2 linked regions of the Allorhodopirellula heiligendammensis genome follow. The protein of the gene in region 1 binds, or shares a complex with, the protein of each later gene. Links are inferred from orthologs where the notes say so. Each region holds a gene or a part of one and is shown on either strand. Other genes may lie near its edges. The genes, in order: Poly21_RS07390 and Poly21_RS10040.

Evidence for each region.
Region 2: the proteins of Poly21_RS07390 (region 1) and Poly21_RS10040 are in contact, whole or in part, in a crystal structure (PDB 5UE9), measured with the Lactococcus lactis proteins. The link is inferred for Allorhodopirellula heiligendammensis from one-to-one orthologs. Residues at the interface, in WP_025017116.1 of Lactococcus lactis: Gly25, Phe27, Phe29, Glu32, Tyr33, Lys35, Tyr36, Lys48, Phe56, Thr60, Pro61, Arg62, Val63, Ala64, Glu65, Thr66, Ala67, Ser68, Gly69, Met70, Ile74, Gln77, Pro223, Glu251, Phe274, Ala275, Pro277, Phe278; in WP_023189152.1 of Lactococcus lactis: Leu4, Gln5, Ala47, Ser48, Met49, Leu50, Leu51, Arg52, Arg53, Met95, Leu98, Arg223, Met224, Ala225, Cys226, Ile228, Gly229, Ala230, Cys231, Tyr232, Ala233, Val235, Glu236, His237, Asn243, His244, Ala245, Lys247, Glu250.

Annotation. Positions count from the first base shown.
Region 1 is NZ_SJPU01000001.1:1,938,696-1,945,108, forward strand. The notes cover bases 2,213-5,144. They hold Poly21_RS07390 (dihydroorotate dehydrogenase), read right to left. Parts: upstream 4,175-5,144; coding sequence 3,251-4,174; downstream 2,213-3,250. Other genes in these bases: Poly21_RS07385 (ligand-gated ion channel), read right to left, coding at 2,213-2,722; Poly21_RS07395 (phosphopantothenoylcysteine decarboxylase domain-containing protein), read right to left, coding at 4,153-4,791; Poly21_RS07400 (tellurite resistance TerB family protein), read right to left, coding at 4,821-5,144. Outside these bases: Poly21_RS07375 (PAS domain-containing sensor histidine kinase), read right to left, coding at 1-927; Poly21_RS07380 (hypothetical protein), read left to right, coding at 1,204-1,503; more of Poly21_RS07385, read right to left, coding at 1,580-2,212; more of Poly21_RS07400, read right to left, coding at 5,145-5,216; Poly21_RS07405 (purine-nucleoside phosphorylase), read right to left, coding at 5,332-6,177; Poly21_RS07410 (ATP-binding protein), read left to right, coding at 6,282-6,413.
Region 2 is NZ_SJPU01000001.1:2,644,810-2,651,053, forward strand. Bases 3,482-6,244 are described here. They hold Poly21_RS10040 (dihydroorotate dehydrogenase electron transfer subunit), read right to left. Parts: upstream 5,412-6,244; coding sequence 4,551-5,411; downstream 3,482-4,550. Other genes in these bases: Poly21_RS10035 (glycosyltransferase family 2 protein), read right to left, coding at 3,482-4,266; Poly21_RS10045 (pseudouridine synthase), read right to left, coding at 5,418-6,244. Outside these bases: Poly21_RS10025 (hypothetical protein), read right to left, coding at 1-1,459; Poly21_RS10030 (hypothetical protein), read right to left, coding at 1,550-3,211; more of Poly21_RS10035, read right to left, coding at 3,211-3,481.

The sequences.
Region 1 (6,413 bases):
CGAAGCCTGAATCGCATTGTGAATGAGGTTTAAAAGTACCTGTCGCAGCTCACCTTCACGCAGACAGACCTCTTCCGACGCGAGCCCCTCGGCCATTGCCGACGAACGGAATGAGGCATCGACTTTGACGTCCGCCTTTCGCGACATTGGTAACGCCAGAGCGATGACTTCATCAACGGTTTGTTTGAGCGAGAACGTGGAGGCGCGCTGCTGACTGGGGCGGTAGAGTTGATACATCTGATGAGTGATTCCGCTGATCCGTTCAATCTCCCCGTCGATGAGGTCGAGCTTGTCGTAGTGCTTCACATCGACCGGGATATGACGCTTCAATAATACGAACGCGTTTCGGATACCAGCCAACGGATTATTGATCTCATGAGCCACCCCAGCGGCCAATTCACCGAGCGCCGCTAACTTCTCCATCTTCAATCGATGTTGTTCCAGTTCCGCAACACGAGCAGTCCGTTCTTGGACGAGTTGCTCCAAGTGCTCGTTGTGCAATCGCAATTGGTCTCGCATGCGACGCTTTTCCGAGACATCCCGCACACTGGCTCGAAATCCCAACGAGCGCCCATCGGAGTCCGTCATTGGTTGCCACGACACCGCGACCCAGCACTTCGAGTTGTCACGATGCAGTGTCTCAAACTCAATGTTGTTTCCCGTGCTACCGCTGCTGGCTTCAATGAGGTAACGAGCGATACGATCTCGATGCTCCGGAGACGTCATCGGCAATGGATAGTCTGCCATCGCCATACATTCCTCCGGCGAGTATCCGGTAAAACGTTGCACAGCGTCGTTAACCCATAGAACTTGACCATCGCTCGAATGCCAGCTCTCCCAGTCGACAGTGCAGTCAGCGATCGAACGGAAGAACTCCGGCGGAATGGGATGCCCTCGCTTGGGAATATCCGGTGGTGGTGCGTTCATGCCGTGATTCTAGCTCCGTGGAAGTCGATCTCGCAGGGGGTACTGGAGACGCTCGAGGCGTCAATCTAGGTTGACGCTAGTGAAACGCAGGTTGACGCGTCGTAGCATCCTACGATGGTTTTCCCAGCGATTCACACAATATAGAGGTCCGGCGCGATGATTGCATTACTTCAGAACAATCCAGACAACGGTGCGTCAATGAATCCAGCCGATCACCGGATCGGGTAAACAGGAATCCGCCGTTGTCGTTGTCCAATCAGACCGGAGGCGATTGCCATGACCCCAGTCATTGTCCCCGAACACAAGCCCATTGAGTTGCCTCGCCATCTCCCTACACCGACGAGAATTGCTAGCGAACGAACGCCGTCATGGAATGACGAGCCGGCTGATCCTCAGTCACTGAAACGCTCCTATTGCGACGAAGAAAAGTACGTCTTCCAGCTCATCGGGTGGTTCCTGATGCTGATTCTTCTTCCAGCCGTGCTCACGATTCTCTACATGTTCGTCAACCCTGACGCGTTCACCACGGATGTTACGCCCACAACGGACCTATCGACTCGCTTGATCGAGAAGTGACCTGCAGCGAACGCCGGGTGCGTTCGAGGGTAGCTTAGCACGAACAATCCGAGTCCAGCTGTTTCAGCGGACCTACTCAAAAGAAGAAAAAGGCCAAAATCAGTATGACCGCGTTGAGCGCAATATAACTCAGTGGGAATAACCAGCGGCAACGGCGGTCGATGCGATCACCTCGGATAGGCCCATGCCGGTCGACCGTGTTCACGTACAGGCTCACCACGACGGTGGCGCACATGATCAGGAGGCTGAGGTTGAGGAAGGCGTTCATCATCGTCACGCTCGATACATTTGGCACGATTCCCACCAACGTTATTTGGTACGCCACCGCAGTAAGAATCCCCACAAATGAAACGTTCACACGGTCGCCGACCGACGAGCGGTCCATCCAAAACACTGACCACGAGAGCATCACAATCAAGCTCAATGGCACCACCACCAGGCGGACCATAAACAGCGGCTCTCGTTTGACATCAATAGCGACCACAAATGATGAAGCCGGTCCTACCCCTATGCTCTCTGAGGCATCGAGTGTTCCCATCGACGCATGTATCTTCCTCAGGGACCACTGTGGAACCTTCGTAAACGATCCGTTGGTGGACGCAGCGCTCGACGTGTCATCGAACGCAATGACACTCGAATCAAAGCCGAATATCCGGAAGACCAGTTCTAAACGCTGGCGGTCGAAGGGGAACCGCCGCATATTGAGATCCACCTTCGCAACCGCATCGATAGCTTGACTGAGAGTGCTGGTGCCATCGGGTTGTACCCGGAGGACAACTGCGGAGGTGTCGTATTCTCCCGCTGTGTTCGCGAGCGTGACCTGGGGGTACCAGCCACTGTATACCTCATAAAACTGAAAATCTCCTGAAAAGACTTTCTCCCGAATGCCTTCTTGCGCCGGGTCGAATGACTGGTTGGCATTCTTCCACACGAGTGTGAGCACTCCGGAAATCCCAACCTGTTCCGCTTCGTCGTTAATGCCGCTGATACTCAGCAGGTCGAAAGTAGCGTGTACACTCACCGGGCCGTCAGCGACTGGGGGATTGAGTGGATGCCACTGCGCCACCGTTGGCTCGGGCGGCGCGACATCAGGTTCGGCGGCAGCAAGTTGCCCGCAACCTATCGCGACAAAAGCGACTGAAACCAAGCCGCTTAGCCATCGGTTTGCGGTGATCCAAATCGTTCTTTGTTGCGCTTTCGTCTCGATATCGTTTGCCACCAACTTCTCGCTTGCACTTCGTGACCCAGGGTGATGAAAATTTAAATGCCGACTCATGGTGCATCTAGGTGCGAAGCAGTGCATTCAGGCGATGTACTGTCAACCCATGGGCGGCCGCAAGGCACCGGATATTCTATGTCTGGCCTGTTTTTTTGATATAACGCTTTCACAGCAGACGCAATGACTTTGCGCATCCCCACCTCTGAATCTCGTGCTCTCGCAGCGGCCCCATCAATTCCGTGGTACTTGGAGAAATCCAATGCGCTGGTCCCCGTGGCGGTGGTAGGTCGCACCTTCACGATGCGGCACGGAACGTTAGAGCAGATATCGCGGACAGGATGCGTCGTGTCCACTCAAAGGTATTTTTCCAACGCGGGGCGAGCAAACTGTGACCAATCCCATCACCAACGCCCCGGGGATCGCGTCCGGGCGGCGATGATGCTACCCAAAGCGACTTAGCAGTGGTGGTCGTATCAGAGCCGTCGGCCAACACATTTGGCGGGACAATGATTCCAGATCCAGCGCGTCTTAGGTTTCCAGTGTGCCGACAATTTCGGCGATGGTAGTGGCACCAAGTTCGGCGAGCGCTGATGGGAGTTCGTCGACAAGACGCATCGAGAGGGTGGGGTCGTAGTAGTTAGCCGTCCCGATCTGCACAGCCGATGCGCCCGTAATGAGAAATTGCATGACGTCGTCGAGACTGGCGATGCCGCCGATCCCGATGATAGGGATTTGGACCGCTCGGCGGACTTGATGGACACAGCGGAGAGCAATGGGTTTAATCGCCGGACCGCTCAGACCGCCCATTCCGTTGCCGAGAATGGGGCGCCGTTTCCGCCAGTCAACTGCCATCCCAAGGACTGTGTTGGTGAGGCAGACCGCATCTGCCCCGCCATCGGCGGCACCGCGGGCAATATCCGAAATGCTGGTGACGTTGGGGGTGAGCTTAGCCAGGATGGGTACCTTCGTGGCGGCGCGAGCTGACGCTACCACGCGCTGGCAGGACTCAGCATTGGTACCGAAGTCGACACCGCCACTGACGTTGGGACAAGATAGATTGAGTTCAATCGCGGCGACCCCGTCGCATTCGCCGATTCGCGTGGCGAGCTGCGTGAAATCCTCTACCGTGCGGCCTGCCACACTGACGACGATCGGAGCAGCGAGGGTGGCGAGATACGGCAGGTGGTGCTCGATAAAGGCCTCCACACCATCATTATCGAGGCCGATTGCATTGAGCAGGCCAGCGGAGGTTTCTACAGTGCGCCAAGGAGCGTTGCCGATACGGGGTTCCGCAGTGATTGTCTTGGGCAGGATGCCGCCGAGTCGATCCAGGTTGACGATTGACTGCATCTCGCGCGCGTAGCCGAACGTGCCCGAGGCGACCATGATCGGATTAGGGAGCGTGAGCCGGCCCAGAGTCGTTTGAAGATTCACTGCGGTTGTTGCGGGCATGACAGGATCAGGCGGTGGTGAATTTGGTGGATAAGTCGGTTGGCAACATGCTGTTTACTGCCCGAAATCTTTTCAATAATACGACCATCTGGGCCCAACAACTCAACGTTATTATCGGCCGCATCGATCGCTTCGGGACCGTTGCTGACCATCAGGTCGCAGCACTTCTTTTGCAGTTTGACGGTAGCACGGAAATGCCGGTCATCGGTTTCGAGCGCGAAGCCGACGACCCATTGGTCGCTGCGTTTGCCTTGACCGAGGACGGCGATGACATCGGGTGTCTCAATAAGTTCCAAGGCGAGTGGTTCACCTGTTTTGGACAACTTTTGGTCGGAAACCTTGAGTGGCTTGTAGTCACAGGGAGCCGCAGCACCAATGGCGCCGTCGCACTCTGGAAAGATCTCGCCGGCGGCGTTGAGCATATCGTCGGTCGTAACGACGGGGATGACTTGGGCGCCCGCGGGGTAATCAACGCCGACGGGGCCGGACACGATCACGACGTCATGGCCCTGCTGCAGCACGGCGGCAGCAAGGGCGGCACCCATCCTGCCACTCGACGCATTGGTCAGATATCGGACGGGATCAAGATACTGTCGCGTGGGACCGGAGGTGATCAGGATCTTCGCACGTCGTGGGGCTTCATCGCTCACGCCGGGTTGTCTTTGGATCCGCGAGAATCCCTGCCGCTGACAACCGCTGTGATAATCTGATCAAGACGCTCACCGACAATATTCATGCGGGCGGCGGCCAATGCAAACAGCCGCTTTTCCGATTCGGCAAGATGTCCGTCGGCCGCCATCATGGAGATTAAATCAGCAAGGAGCGCCTCGCGCGAGGCTTCATCCGCGGGTAGTTCAAGGGCGGCGTCATCACCGAGCCCGTAGGCGAGGGCGGATTGTAAATCGTCTTGGCCGAGCCCGAGCGCTACGCAGCGATCCGCGACCCATTCGACTTCACGCTGGCCAATGGAGCCATCGGCTAATGCCATCACGACGATGTTGCGAAGATGCCTTTGACGCTCGGTATAGTTGGGTTCGCTCATGGGAGCCGGGTGATTCGCGATTTGTTGAGAAGTGACTACTGCGGTGAGCAGGGCAGCATTTTAGCAGAATGAACACAGGGGTGAATCGGACGGATACGCATACCGCGACGAAAACCTACAGCTCAGGAGCTTCGCTGCTACTCAGTTCGCCGACGACGCCACGGACGATCGCTCGGAGTCGAGGTTCAGCGGCATTGGCGGTAGCAATGATTTCGGCAACGTTGGCGGGTTGGATCGCGTCGGGCAAACACATGTCGGTGATTACGCTGAGGCCCACAACCTTCAATCCGCAATGGATCGCGACAATGGTTTCAGGCACGGTGCTCATGCCGACCACGTCAGCGCCTGCATTACGGAGAAATCGGTATTCTGCGCGGGTTTCTAAACAGGGACCTGCCACAGCCACGAAGACGCCTTTGTGAGGGAACAGTCCCTCGCGGTGGGCGACGTTCATTGTTCGCTTGATCCACTCCTGATCGTAGGGCTCGCACATGTCGGGGAACCGCGGTCCCAACCGATCGTCATTGATTCCAATCAACGGATTGCCGCCCATCAGATTGATCTGGTCTTCGATAACCATGATATCCCCGTTTTGATAGTACGGGTTGAGCCCCCCGCAGGCGTTGCTGACAATCAACAACTCCGCGCCAAGCTCCCTGAATACACGCACGGGAAGCGTGATGTCTTGCAGCGAATAACCTTCATAGAAGTGAAATCGCCCTTCCATCGCCATGATCGGGACACCACCGAGCGTGCCGATGACGAGGCGACCGGCGTGACCCGTGGCAGTCGAACTGAGAAAATTGGGGATATCTGCGTAGTCCAGCGTGGCCTCAACATCAATGTCACCGACCAACCCACCGAGGCCCGTACCGAGAATAATGCCAGCTCGAGGAGGCAGACTGCTGTGCTGACGAATGTACGCACAGGATTCTTGAATTTTATCGTGGAGATGGAGCATGAAATAGTTTGGCTGAGGACGAGTTCCGCTACGAAAGGCGTGTCGATTGGCTATGTTATCAGCCAAGATGATTCTTTGCATTGCCTCTGACGACTGATTTTGCCATGGCCACTCCTTCGCCCGATGTATTTGAGAAGCTTGCGACGTTCTACTTGGGACGCCATTACGACACGGCCGAGGGCAAGTTGCTCGACGACTTGATGCTCTATGACGCCAAAGACCTGTGCACGCACGCG
Region 2 (6,244 bases), 710 kb from region 1 along the record:
GCTCCCAAGGCTCGTCGTTCAAAGGGTTGCTGTGGAACTGTTCGGCCGTGAGGTCGATTCGACCAGCAGGCCGAAAACGATCAAATAGCTCGCAGCTTTTCGCGGGCAGCGAACGTCTGAGTCCTTCATTGAGCTGCAATTCTTTCGCGGAGATTCTAAATTTACAGTTCGTCAGCTTCGCGATCAGGCGCGAGTCGCCTAGCGGAAGTGACACGAAGTCAGACCGTTCCTGTAGTCGCTCTAAATAGCTTGAGGTCACCGAATCTGAATTTGCAATAGCGATATCGAGGTCACTCGACGCCTCAACATGACAGGTCGCATCTCCAAACCGTGCCTCGGTGGGGAGCAGTTCGAGCTTTTGCTCCGTCAGGTGCACGCGACCGCGAAGTTGTTCAAAGCGGTCTGGTAAACGCTTGTCCGCGTAACCGCCGTCCCGCACCACATAGTCGACATCGTACTGGAGCGAGTTCGGATTCGAGGGATGGTCACCATCAGGCATCGTGCCCAGCTGAAACTGCACATTCAAATCGCCTGCGACGCTGAACTGAGCGTCTACGGGCAGGCGTTGCGGCAGCCATGTTTCAACGTGTGCTAACAGTCCATCGGTCAGACGCAGGTCTGAGATGCGTGACTTGAGGCGCGTCTGAATGAGCTCGCCGTGCTGCAACGTCTGCAAGATTTCTAAGTCGCAACGGCGATACAAGTCGCTATCGCCACGAATGGCAATTTTTCGGCTCCCATCGCAAATTCCAAGGATCTCATCGGTCGTGTCGATCGCCACTTCAGACCAATGGAACGTGAGAGTCTGATCTTGGTCGTTCGAACGCGCATCAGCCGGGAGAGGCAAATTGATCGCACCTGGCATCGGGGCGTCCGCTTTGGGGGCCACAGATAGGTTCACCCGAACTTCCCTAAGCTCGATGCGCGGGCAAACTGGACCGAGTCGAGGTGGCGGCCACAAACCGGCCAGTGATAGCTTGCCATCGGACTGCAGTCGCACGTCGGCGGCGACACCCTCAATGACAATTCGACGCGTCTCCACTGGATTGCGCTGATCGAGCAGTTTCTGGACGTCTATTTCGGCGAACGCGGTAATCCGCTTGATCTCCACCGCGGGCCGGCTACTCCATTTTTTAATCAGGGACTCGCCGATTGCCGCAGCACGGCTCTTGCCGCTACGCGCTGCTTGGTCTGGTGAAACTCGTGGCGAAAGTCGGATGTCATCAAATTGCAATCCCACGCCGGGGCGATAGACACCACGGCCTACCGAGACGTCCCATTCCTGGTAATGGTCGGCGAGCTGCTTTTCAAAAATACGTCGTGCTTGCTCCCCAATGGTTTGCGGCCCAAGAGTGCGGACGACAATCACGATCGTCAGGCATACCAATACCAATACCAACAACGTTTGCAGACGTTTGCGGCCGGTGACTGGGCGTGCATGGGAGTCCTGTGTCGTCAACGCAGGCGTCTCATCCGTGAGAGCAACTGTTTCAGATATCGACCGGATGAATGTCCTGCCGGGATGTAAGGAATACTAGCTGCCGGACTGCTAGCTTATCCAGTGCAAAAACGACGCAAACCGATACAGCCAGGGATTCTGCCAGGGCGAATCCAGGCTCGTTGCGACAGAAAAAATACTGGCTGCCATGAGTCCGACGATCAGCAGGCGGCCTCGTCCCGTTTCACCGCACCGGTCGATTTTCGTGACGATTGCGTAGACCCATAGGGGGGTGAACCACAGCATCCAGCGAAAACAAACGCTAACTCCCCCGTAGTTACGGTCAATCTCGGGGCGGGCAACATAAAATGCAAAGCAAACCAGGCTGGACAGCAAGATCGCAGCTGCTAGATACCGTCGATCGCGTGGCCCGCTGGTGATTCGTTGCCAGAGTCCGGCCGGTACCAGCAGCCAAATTGGCGTCAACGAGAAGAGTCCGTAGTACCCCAGGCTTGCCTGGAACGCGTAAGCGACGCGGCTTGGCTCACCACGATCCACGCCCGCACGCTGACCCGTTCGCCAGTAGCTCCCGGGGTAGTCGTACCAATCGTCCCATTCAACGAGCTCCCAGTTCCCCTTCGGCTCATTGGTCTCCCTGCGAACCTTCCACTGTCGCTGAACGGATTGCTTTTCACCATCAAACTCAGCGATCACTTCGAAACCGCCCTCGCCGTTGCTCTGACCTGCACCCAGACGACGCATTGATATTGACTCGGCGTCGGCGATTGAGTTCAGCTGGCGAAGTTCACGCTCCAAAGATGTGTTCGTTTCGTGTTGGCCGTCCCCAGGACTGGGGCCTGACCACGAAAACTGGTCGATCACCGCACCGTCGTTGCGGTGAGCGTACGGGGTCTTCCACGTATCGTGTGCCCAGTAATTCGTGCCAAAAATACCGATGGCCACCACTGCGGCGCCTAGCGAGAATCCGACGATGCTGCGTCGTGCGAGGAGTCCGAAGAGCACCGCCCACAGGACGAACATCGAGAGTGCGGGTAGCTCACATGCGACCGCGAAGGCAGCCGATGCACCCGCGACGGCCCAGGGCAGGAATGTTGGTCGGTAGGTCAAACCCGCGAAAGAATCAAAAATTTTCTCAGTGGCACGAAGATATAGATAGAGCGTTAATGAGGTAGCCGCAGCAGCGAACAAGTGATTGTTCAGTGAGATCGCGAACGGCGTCAGCATGGTCGCGAAGCAACTGCAAATGACGGCGATGCGTTTTGCGAAATCAGCAGCGCTCGACAATTCAATGCTAAGCGTCATCGTGACAAGGAACAGGGCTAGCAGCGGCAAATTGATCAATAGCAGCAGTAGCCGTGTCATGTAAATCGGATGCTCGGTCAGCTTGAGCCCGGTGACCTTGTGCACCCCCCAATACACGCCGGCGACCATCGTTGTGAGCAGCGTTGGCTTGCTACTGTAGTAGTGCAATCGGCCATCGGATCCGATATGACGCACCTTGTCGATCGTGTTCCACAAGTAATGACCTCGCGCGGTTCGAATCGAGATCAACTCATCAATTTCAAAAGTGTGCTTCTCCACTAACGCCGCAACGCTCACCCAGCGACTGCGGTCATTGGCACTCAAAAATGCAGCATCACCCTCCGGGTTGATCACAGTGGCAATCCGGCCAGCTACCAAAGTGAGCGCTATCACGATCAGAATTCCATGCATTTCCAATCGCTGGCTTCGCGGTTTCTCGTGTTTCTGCATTAACGTGTGCCTGCGGTTGCATGGTCATCGCCAGAGGGCCCGTCGGCCGCGTCAAAGCCCGCCAGCTCTGACACGCTGTACAGAACAGATGGTCGCGAAAAACTCGCCGTCGGCGTATCGACGCCCGCAGGCAACCGCCCGCCTTGCATTGATTGCAATGAACGATCACGGGCCGCCGAAACGGACACGATCAGCTCTGCGATCAATCCCGCCAAGACACACTGTGCCCCCAGCAGTACCGCCAGAATGCAGTAGTAAAATACTGCCGTGGCATGCAGATGCAACGCCTCACCGTCACCGAGACGAGTCAGCACCCACATAATGCTCAAGTAGATCATGCCAATGGACCCGGCGGCAAAACACAGCAGTCCCGCCGATCCAATCAAGTGCAGGGGACGCCGTGCATAGCCGGTCAGTAGATAGATGCTCATCAGATCGAGAAAGCCTTTCCCCAGCCGGGACAAACCATACTTGGATTGACCGTGCACGCGGGGATGGTGCAGCACTTCGATCTCACCCACCCTCCACCCCCGCGCCGCGGCGAGGACGGGAATGAACCGGTGCCGCTCTCCATACAAATCGACTTCGCCAAGCACGTCATGCCGGTACGCTTTGAAGCCGCAGTTATGGTCGTGCAATCGAACTCCGGTCAGCCCGCTAACCATGGCGTTGAATACCCGACTGGGAAACACCTTGTGCCAGGGATCATGGCGAACGCGTTTCCAACCGCTTACGACGTCCAGGGAATTTTCATCGAGCGACTGTAGAAAGCGAGGGATTTCCTCCGGATCATCTTGCAAGTCCGCGTCCATCGTGACCACGACATTGCCGCGCGCGATCGAGAATCCTGCGCTCAGGGCAGCCGCCTTGCCAAAATTTCTTCGCAACCGAATCGCTTTCGTTCCCGCGTGTTGGGCCGCGAGAGACTGCATCCGCAGCCATGTGGAATCGGTTGAGCCGTCGTCAATAAAAATGATCTCGACACGCTGCTTGGCCCGTTTGCAGACGTCGAGCAATCGCTCGTGCAACGTGCCTAGCGATTCCTCTTCATTCATGGCGGGAATGACGATCGACAGGTCCGGAACCCACGCAGGTAGCTGGCTCGGATAGCTCTGCGATTTTGGCTCGGCCGGATGGCTTTTCATCACAACGGCATCCTGTGCCACCCATGGCTGATCGGTTTGTGTGTTCATCGACATTCTCTGGATAGATGGCAGGAGAGGACTCACTCTTTCCGGCCTGCGGACGCGTGGCACTCGGAAAGGTCCGAACGTTCAGCCCTCGTTTCGTTAACGCTCAGTCAGTACACGTACTCAACGCCGCTCGAGTGCCCTCTACTTTAGCTCCAGTGCAACTGCTCTGCATCAAAGATTGGGCCATCGACGCATGTTCGTTTATAGTCCCACTGGCCGTCCGCTTGGATTACCTTAGCCACGCAGGAAAAACAGATGCCGATTCCGCATGCCATGGGGGTCTCCATCGATACCTGAACGTCCACATCGCGAGCAGCGCCGACCTCCGCCACTTTTTGCATCATGATCTCGGGGCCACAGGTTAGCACGCGGATCTTGATACCAGGCGATTGTTGCTGCAAGTCGTCGAGCCGCTGGGCCAAAACATCCGGGACCAGGGCTCGTTGCCCCTCGGATCCGTCGTCAGTGCAGGTCGTCACGTCAAAACCGGCGCTGCGGAAATCATCGACTCCCGCCAGAAGGGAGGCTCGCCGAGCACCATAGATGATCTCCGCGTGACGTGCCCAGCCGGTGGTCAACGCATCGCGGCCTACCATCAGCATCGGTGTTTGGCCGATCCCACCCACCGCCATGATCAACCGCTCGCAAGGGTCGTTGCGGAATGCATTGCCGAGGGGCCCCCACAGGGAAACCTTGGTACCCACAGGGGCGTCGGACAACGGTCTCGTCAACGCACCTTTGCGAAGATAGATCAGATCGATGGATCCCGCATCGTTACTGCCCGGAGCCGGATGCACGTCGTAGATAGCAAACGCGCGCCCAATCAGCGGCGCATCCAAACCCGCCAGACGGATCATCACGAATTGACCGGGCTTCGCCGTTGCCGCGATTGCCGGTGCATGCACACGCAGTAAAAAAGTGTTCTCAGCAACTTGTTGATTGACCAGCAGCGAGCACTCTACGTGCTCGATCGCATCGGCGTAGTGTTTTGCATGCAGAGTAGCCATCGTGGATTATCGCTTTCCTTTGCGTTTGCCAGTTGATTTGCTCGTTTTCTCGGCTTTGCCAAAGCCACGTCCCGTGCGTTGCCTGGAGCCTTTCACGTTCGCCGAACGCTGCTTCGTCTTGCTCTTTGGTTTTTCTTGCGGCACTTCGGCAATCACCTCGTCACCGACAATGATCGTGCCAATTCGATTCTTATCGCGTTGGGGTAGCTTGGTGGGGCGTCGGGTCGATTTCACCGGCCGTCGATTCTCGGTTCGAGTGTCCGCTGCACCTCCGGTCTTCTTCGCCGAGCGTGTACTTGCCTTGCCAGCCTTCTTGCCTGCCGGTTTCAGGTCTCGAGGTTTACCGACACCCGGGCCGCGTCCGTCCGTGCCGCCACGCCCAGCGGCCTGTTCGGCGGTTGGTTTTTCTGGTGGAGCAGCAGCGGCCTGGGCCGCAATCGCGTGCAGCTTGTCAATTTCGGCGCGAGTCAAATTGCGGTATGCCCCGGCAGGCATATCGCCCAACCGTAGCGGACCGATCGCGATTCGTCGCAACGTTTGCACCTTGTGACCGAATTTTGCCAATATTCGGCGAATCTCGCGGTTCTTGCCCTCTCGCAATCGGATCTCCATATCCGTCGCCTTCTTCTTCGCTTTGATAATCTTCGCGCCATCGACGCGAACCAGCCCTTCGGCGATGTAAATCCCCTCACGCATCTTCCGCATCGTTTCAGGACGGACTTCGCCAGCCACGGTCACTCGATATATTTTCTGAACACCGAACTTCGGATGAGCCAACGACTGAGCAAGGTCGCCGTCATTCGTCAGCAGGATCAGCCCGTCGCTAGTGCGGT